2 linked regions of the Saccharophagus degradans 2-40 genome follow. The protein of the gene in region 1 interacts with the protein of each later gene in a pairwise test. Links are inferred from orthologs where the notes say so. Each region holds a gene or a part of one and is shown on either strand. Other genes may lie near its edges.

Evidence for each region. Proteins that work in one complex are often made in the same cells at the same time.
Region 2: the proteins of SDE_RS14095 (region 1) and ssb interact in binary tests that used the Escherichia coli proteins (3 or more experiments, as listed by UniProt). The link is inferred for Saccharophagus degradans 2-40 from one-to-one orthologs.

What each region holds. Positions count from the first base shown.
Region 1 is NC_007912.1:3,418,901-3,422,317, reverse strand. What follows is about bases 338-3,330. They hold SDE_RS14095 (primosomal protein N'), read right to left. Parts: upstream 2,943-3,330; coding sequence 732-2,942; downstream 338-731. Other genes in these bases: rpmE (50S ribosomal protein L31), read left to right, coding at 3,119-3,330; SDE_RS14100 (carbamoyl-phosphate synthase large subunit glutamine-dependent), read left to right, coding at 338-728. Outside these bases: more of SDE_RS14100, read left to right, coding at 1-337; more of rpmE, read left to right, coding at 3,331-3,331.
Region 2 is NC_007912.1:1,277,111-1,280,287, forward strand. The notes cover bases 343-3,063. They hold ssb (single-stranded DNA-binding protein), read left to right. Parts: upstream 343-1,299; coding sequence 1,300-1,827; downstream 1,828-3,063. Other genes in these bases: SDE_RS05240 (MFS transporter), read left to right, coding at 343-1,161; SDE_RS05250 (sugar nucleotide-binding protein), read left to right, coding at 1,901-2,800; fabB (beta-ketoacyl-ACP synthase I), read right to left, coding at 2,896-3,063. In the rest of the region: more of SDE_RS05240, read left to right, coding at 1-342; more of fabB, read right to left, coding at 3,064-3,177. UniProt on the Escherichia coli protein: Plays an important role in DNA replication, recombination and repair. Binds to ssDNA and to an array of partner proteins to recruit them to their sites of action during DNA metabolism. Acts as a sliding platform that migrates on DNA via reptation.

The sequences.
Region 1 (3,417 bases):
CGCTCGCAAGTGGTACTGTTGCTACGCCTGTCCGAGTGATTGCCTCATTGGATGGCTCCAATGTTACTGCCACATCCAGCGATATTATTATTTCAAGTGGGATTCCTGTGGCAAATCGGTTCTCACTTTCAGCAGGCCCTGATTGGGGGGTAGATAACTCCAGAAATACAGATGGTGTGTCCGTAACACTTAATATTCGGGCGAGCGATCAGTTTGGAAACCCCGCATTCGATGGTATTCAGGTAAGTTTTTGGAGCCCTGAATCGGGACTAGTTGGTTCATCGTGTACTCTTTCAAATGGTTCATGTTCCGTTAATTGGGAAAGCGCAGGCAGCAGTAAAAATGCACCAGACTTTAATGCGAGTGTGATGGCTTTTACTCAGGGGGCTGAGTCATTTACAGATCTTAATGGTAATTTCCTGTATGACGAAGGAGAGACGTTTGTCGATTTACCTGAGCCGTTCGTAGATGAGAATGAAGATGGTATGTACACGCTTGGAGAGGCGTTCGTTGATACGAATCAGAACGGCGTACGCGATTTAGGTAACGGTGTATATGATGGGCCTTGCATTACTGAAGGGTGCTCTTCTACTACGGTTACTATAGCGAGAAGCGCGCCTCTTTACTTGTGTAGTGGTGTGGCTTCCGAAAATGATTTTGATCCGGACCCTGAAAATGGGGACCCAGATACTGATGGAGATCCAGTAAGAAGCTGTGAAATAGATTGATCTTTAAGCGCTGGTCACCGGATCAATATCCACCGACCAGCGCGTTCTTCTCGCCTCCGCTTTAACTTCTACCTCGCTTAGCACGGCTTTTAAAGTTGCGTGAAGCTCCTTTCTTGAATTACAGAAAAGTTGGTATTGAAACCTAAACCTGTTGCCTATTTTTTCTATAGGGGCTGCCATTGGGCCGATGGTGGTGATGGTGTGTTTGTTGCCAGTATTTTTAATCGCGCCATGTATCAGTTGTAATATGGCAAGCGCGTTTTCGGGCCGCTTGGACTCGCTGCGAATTAAAGCAGAGTATCCGTAAGGTGGTAGGCCGGAATGTTTGCGTTCTGCTAGCAGTTGCACCGCAAAGCTATTGTAGCCTTCCGCAATAAGCACACGCATTAACGGGTGGTCTGGTTGGTGGGTTTGGATAAGTACTTTACCCGTTGACGATGCGCGCCCAGCCCTGCCGGCCACTTGAGTAACAAGTTGGCCAACTTGTTCTACACCGCGATAATCGGCACTCATAAGGCCTTGATCTGCATCGGCAATAACAGCGAGGTTAATACCGGGAATATGGTGCCCCTTGGCTAGCATTTGTGTGCCAACCAGTATGCAAGGCGTGCCTGCGTAAGCGGGCTCTAATAGCTTTTGCATCGCCTTCTTAGAGCTGGTGGTGTCTCTATCTATACGTATTACTGGAGTATTTGGAAACTGCTTCGCCAAAAAGAGCTCGATTTGCTCGGTACCACTACCGCGATGGCTGAATGCTTGGTTTTTGCAGCTTGGGCAGGCGCGAGGTACGCCGTTTTGCCTGTCGCAGCGGTGGCAGTGTAGGTGTCTTGGGTGCGAGTGAAAGGTCATAGGTAGTTCGCAGCCCGTACATTTGGCTTGCCAGCCGCAGTGATGACAAAAGAGCGACGGGGCAAACCCTCTGCGATTAAGAAATACCAGCGCCTGCTGTTGGCGTTGTAGGGTGTGCCTAATTTCTTCTATTGCCGATTCACACAGTCCTGCTGTCAATTGCTGGTTGCGAATGTCGATACTTTCGATATGAGGCGGTGTGGCTGTGCTTGCTCGCTGGGTGAGTTTTAAATGTTGGTAGCGACCAGTAATGGCGTTGTTTAGGGTTTCTAGTGAAGGGGTTGCAGAGCCTAATACCACGGGAATGTTGTGCTGTTTGGCTCGGTAAACGCATATGTCTCGCGCCGAATAACGAAAGCCGTCGTGTTGTTTATATGAGAGGTCGTGCTCTTCATCCACAATGATAATGCCGGGTTTGTTAAGTGCGGCTAAGGCAGCTAGGCGCGTGCCTATCACTATTTTTGCACGGCCGCTTTTTGCTGCTTGCCAATGTTCGGCGCGTTTGGCTTCGTTAATGGAGGAATGGAGTTCGGCTATTTCTACGCTAAACCTGTCTTTAAATCGGCCTACTGTTTGGGGAGACAGGCCTATTTCAGGAATAAGTACAAGTGCTTGTGTGCCTGCTTGTAAGGCTCTGGCCACCAGTTGTAGGTACACTTCGGTTTTGCCGCTGCCTGTTACACCATCAAGCAGGTAGGCCCCAAAGCGGTGAAAAATAACGCTTTCTTGTGCGGCTGTTTGCTCTTGGTTTAGGGTGAGTGGCGTATTGTTGAGCAAGCTATTATTTGTTTGCACTTGTTCAATCGAGTCTTTAACTAAAATTTCTTCGATAAGATTTTTGTCTTTAAGTGCTTTTATTGCAGAGGTGGAAAAACCAAGCCTTTGTGCCGTGGAGCGGGTAAATTGTGTGTTTTGTAGCAGGTACCTGTGTATTTCTTGCTGCTTTTTAGAGCGGTTTAATGCTGTTTCTGGCAATCCCATCCCTTCGGGGGTGTGTTTCCACGCGCTTATGAGTTGTTCGTGCTCTTGGCGTTCGCCTTGGCGCAACTTTTGGGGGATGGACGCGTGTAATACCTCGCCTAGAGAGTGGTGGTAGTAATTGGCAGCCCAGCTAAATAGCTGCAAATCTAGGTGAGATATAAGTGGTGTGTCATCAATAATGGTGTGAATGTCTTTCATTTTGTCGGCAGGAGTTTCCGACTGCGCCTTCACCCCAATGATTATGCCAATTAAGGTTTGATTGCCAAACGGCGCCTGTACGCGACAGCCTATTAGCCCATTTGGGTCACCCTGAAAATTGGTGAGGTAGTCAAATGTGCGGCGCAAAGGAACGGGTAGGGCGATTTCTAGGTAGAGCTTATTCATTAAGTTGGCGTTGGCCTATTGCAGAGTGATCGATATGTAGACGATTTTGTGTTGCTTTGCGTGCGCTTTCTGGTACCATGCGCGGTCTTAAATTTAGGCCGGTAACATAAACGATGTACCGTGTTCGACACAAGTGATCGAATGGCGGTGCACTAAAATCATTAGAGGCATTTATCATGCAAGCAGATATTCAACCAAACTACGGCGATATGAATGCAACGTGCAGTTGCGGTAATGTTGTTAAAACTCGTTCAACTTTAGCTAAAGATATTCATATTGACGTGTGTTCAGAATGCCACCCATTCTACACCGGTAAGCAGAAGACTGCCGATACTGGCGGCCGTATCGATCGCTTCAACAAGCGTTTTGGTGCTATCAAATCTAAATAATTGGCGATTCGCGTTAGTTATTAAAAAGCCGGCTATTCGCCGGCTTTTTTGTGTCTGCGGCTAATTGAAGTTGCAGCTTATAGGAA
Region 2 (3,177 bases), 2.1 Mb from region 1 along the record:
GGTTTGCTCTCAGACTTTATTGGCCGCAAACCCGTTATTATTGCAGGCTTGTTGGTGTTTTGTGCCGGCAGTGTGCTTGCAGGTACGGCCGAATCGGTAGAGTGGTTAATTATTGGTAGAGCCCTACAAGGCAGTGGCGCCATTGCAAGTACCATTATGGCCATGGTGGCCGACCTTACCTCTGAGCAAAACCGCACCAAAGCCATGGCCGCTATTGGCGCTTCTATTGGGTTGTCGTTTTCGCTGGCGATGATTTTAGGGCCTACGGTGGGCGCGTTTGGTGGCTTATCGGTGGTGTTTTATTTTTCTGCGGTACTGGCGCTTATTGGTGTGTGCATTGTGATCTTTTTAGTGCCTCGCCCGCCGCAAGTAGGGCACTCTCACCGCGACAGTGGCGCGGTGCCAGAGCTTATTATGCAAACCCTTAAAAACACCGAGCTGCTGCGTTTAAATTTCGGTATTTTTACTTTGCACGCGTTGCTAATGGCCTGTTTCTTGGCAATTCCTGTTGTAGTGGAAAGTAGTTTAGGTATTCCTCGGGGTAAGCATTGGCAGGTTTACTTGCCAATGTTGGCTATCGCGTTGGGCGTAGTGCTGCCGCTCATTATGGTTGCTGAGCGCAATCGCAAGTTAAAGCCCGTTTTCTTGTTTGCCATTGCTGTGCTTGTTGTTTCGCAAGCTAGCTTAGCGGTTGTTCCGTTGGCGGGCTGGCCGTTTTTATTGCTAATGCTGCTGTTTTTCGTGGCGTTTAACCTGCTGGAGGCTTGTTTGCCTTCGTTGGTCAGTAAGCTTGCACCTGTAGGTGCCAAAGGCACGGCGATGGGGGTGTATTCCACTAGCCAGTTTTTAGGGGCGTTTATTGGCGGGTCTGTTGGAGGTTACATTTTTACCCTGTGGGGTATGGATGGCCTGTTCGCTGCTGGCGCGCTTTGCGCTGCCGCTTGGTTCGCAGTAGCTGCATCTATGCGCACTCCGCGCCACTTAAGCAGCATGTGTATGGGCGTTCAGCGTGAAAGCGGCGCACAGTGTGCGATTGATGTACTCACATTGCCGGGCGTAGTAGAGGCTCTGTGGGTCGAGCAGGAAGGTTTGTTGTATTTAAAAGTAGATAATCGAGAGCTGGATAGGTCCCAGTTGGATGATTTGATTGCGGCGCAATAAAGCGCCATCATAGACGGGCTTTTCAGCAATGATCTAGAATAGCCGTTTGACATTCGCATAGCGATATTAAAGATTGGGTGCCTGCCGTCATACGGGGCCTATATCTATCGCGATGGCACTACATAATTTGGAGGAATCATGGCGCAACGAGGTGTAAATAAAGTCATTATTGTTGGTAATCTAGGGCAAGACCCAGAAACCAAATACACTGCCAGTGGCGCAGCAATTACTAACGTAAGTATTGCAACGTCAGAAACATGGAAGGATAAGCAAACCGGTCAAGCGCAAGAGCGCACTGAATGGCACCGAGTAGTGTTTTTTAATCGCTTAGCGGAAATTGCCGGCGAATATTTACGCAAGGGCAGCAAAGTTTATATCGAAGGCGCTCTGCGTACACGCAAGTGGCAAGATCAAGGTGGCCAAGATCGTTACACTACTGAAATTGTCGCGAACGAGATGCAAATGCTCGACTCTCGCGGTGGCAGCGATGACAGTATGGGCGGCGGTTATCAAAATGCCCCTAGTCGCCCAGCGCCTGCTCAAGCCCCTGCCCAGCAAGGTGGTGGTGCGCCAGCATACGGCGGCGGTCGTCCACAGCCTGCTCCAGCCCCAGCTGCGCCTCCTGCGCCAGACATGGACAGCTTTGACGACGATATTCCATTCTAAAAACATAACGTTTTGCAGGTAAGCCCTAAGTTCTTTAGGGCTTTTCTTTTTGCTCGCTTAATGGAGCTACCTTTTGGCTTTTAAAATACTATCTTGGTGTCCTAATCGTGAGCTCGAGGCTGTGCTGTCGGCAACACTCGAAGATTTACCGTACGAAATTGTTGTGCAGGATGATGCCCAAGCTTCTAACCCCGCGGCTAGGGAGCAGTGGCTGGAGTCTGTGCGCCCCAACGCGATAATCAGTTTACTGCCTTCTACTCTTGCAGATATCGATGACGCTTATCTCGAGCAAGTGAGCCAAGTGGTGGCTTACTGTGCAGTGAATAATGTTCCTATTATTCAAGTCTCCTCATACCGTGTTTTTGGTGAAGGCTATTCTGTTACTGCTCTGCAGGAAGATGCAGAGCCCGGTGCGCAGGATGAGCTGGGGGTGAGGCTTAATAAGCTAGAAGCACTGTACGCTAACCTTTCTCAAAAAATTATCGTGCGCACTGGGTGGTTGTTAAATAGCGCCGTCGATAGTGTCTTTGCGCAATTAATTCCGCCGCTGCTTGAGCGCGATAGCAAGTTGGTTGTATCGGATCATCACTTTGGCTGCCCTTTACCGAAAGAGTTTTTGGCCAAGGCCTTGGTTGCCATGTCGCAGCAAATACTTTGTGGGGCTGAAAACTGGGGTGTGTTCCACCTACACAGTGCAGATAGTTGCTCTGAAGCCGAGCTGGGTGACCAGTTGGTGCGTGTATTTAATGCCGATTATCAGCAAGACTTGCAGTTGCCAACTGTTGCCAGTAAAGACGACAGTCGATACCACTTTGTGGGTAGTGCAAATATTCTAGGGCGTCGCTGTACCGATAACTTTGGCATCCAATTGCCCACGTGGCGAAAGGGCTTTAAGAACCTTGTGGCACAATGGTTGAAAGGTAATGCTCAATATAGCCATCTGCTCGATTTAAAAGCATCAGATAAAAAGTAAGTTTGCTGATTGAGCAAATTAGTTTGCCAATAAAAAAGGCCGCTTAAGTAAGCGGCCTTTTTAGTTTTCGCGAATACGCTTGTAGTTAAACGGAGTTAAGCGGAATACTTTTTGAAAACTAATGTGGCGTTGGTGCCGCCGAAGCCAAAGCTGTTGGACATGGCGCTTTCGATGTTGGCATCTTTCGATGCGGTAACAATCGGCATGCCTTCAGCAGCTGGGTCGATGGTTTCAACGTTGGCTGAGCCGGCAATAAAGTTATTGTTCATCATTAGCATGGTGTAGATAGCTTCTTGAACGCCGGTTGCGCCGAGGCTGTGACCAGTTAAAGATTTGGTGGAGCTGATGGCAGGCACGTTTTCGCCAAATACTTCTTT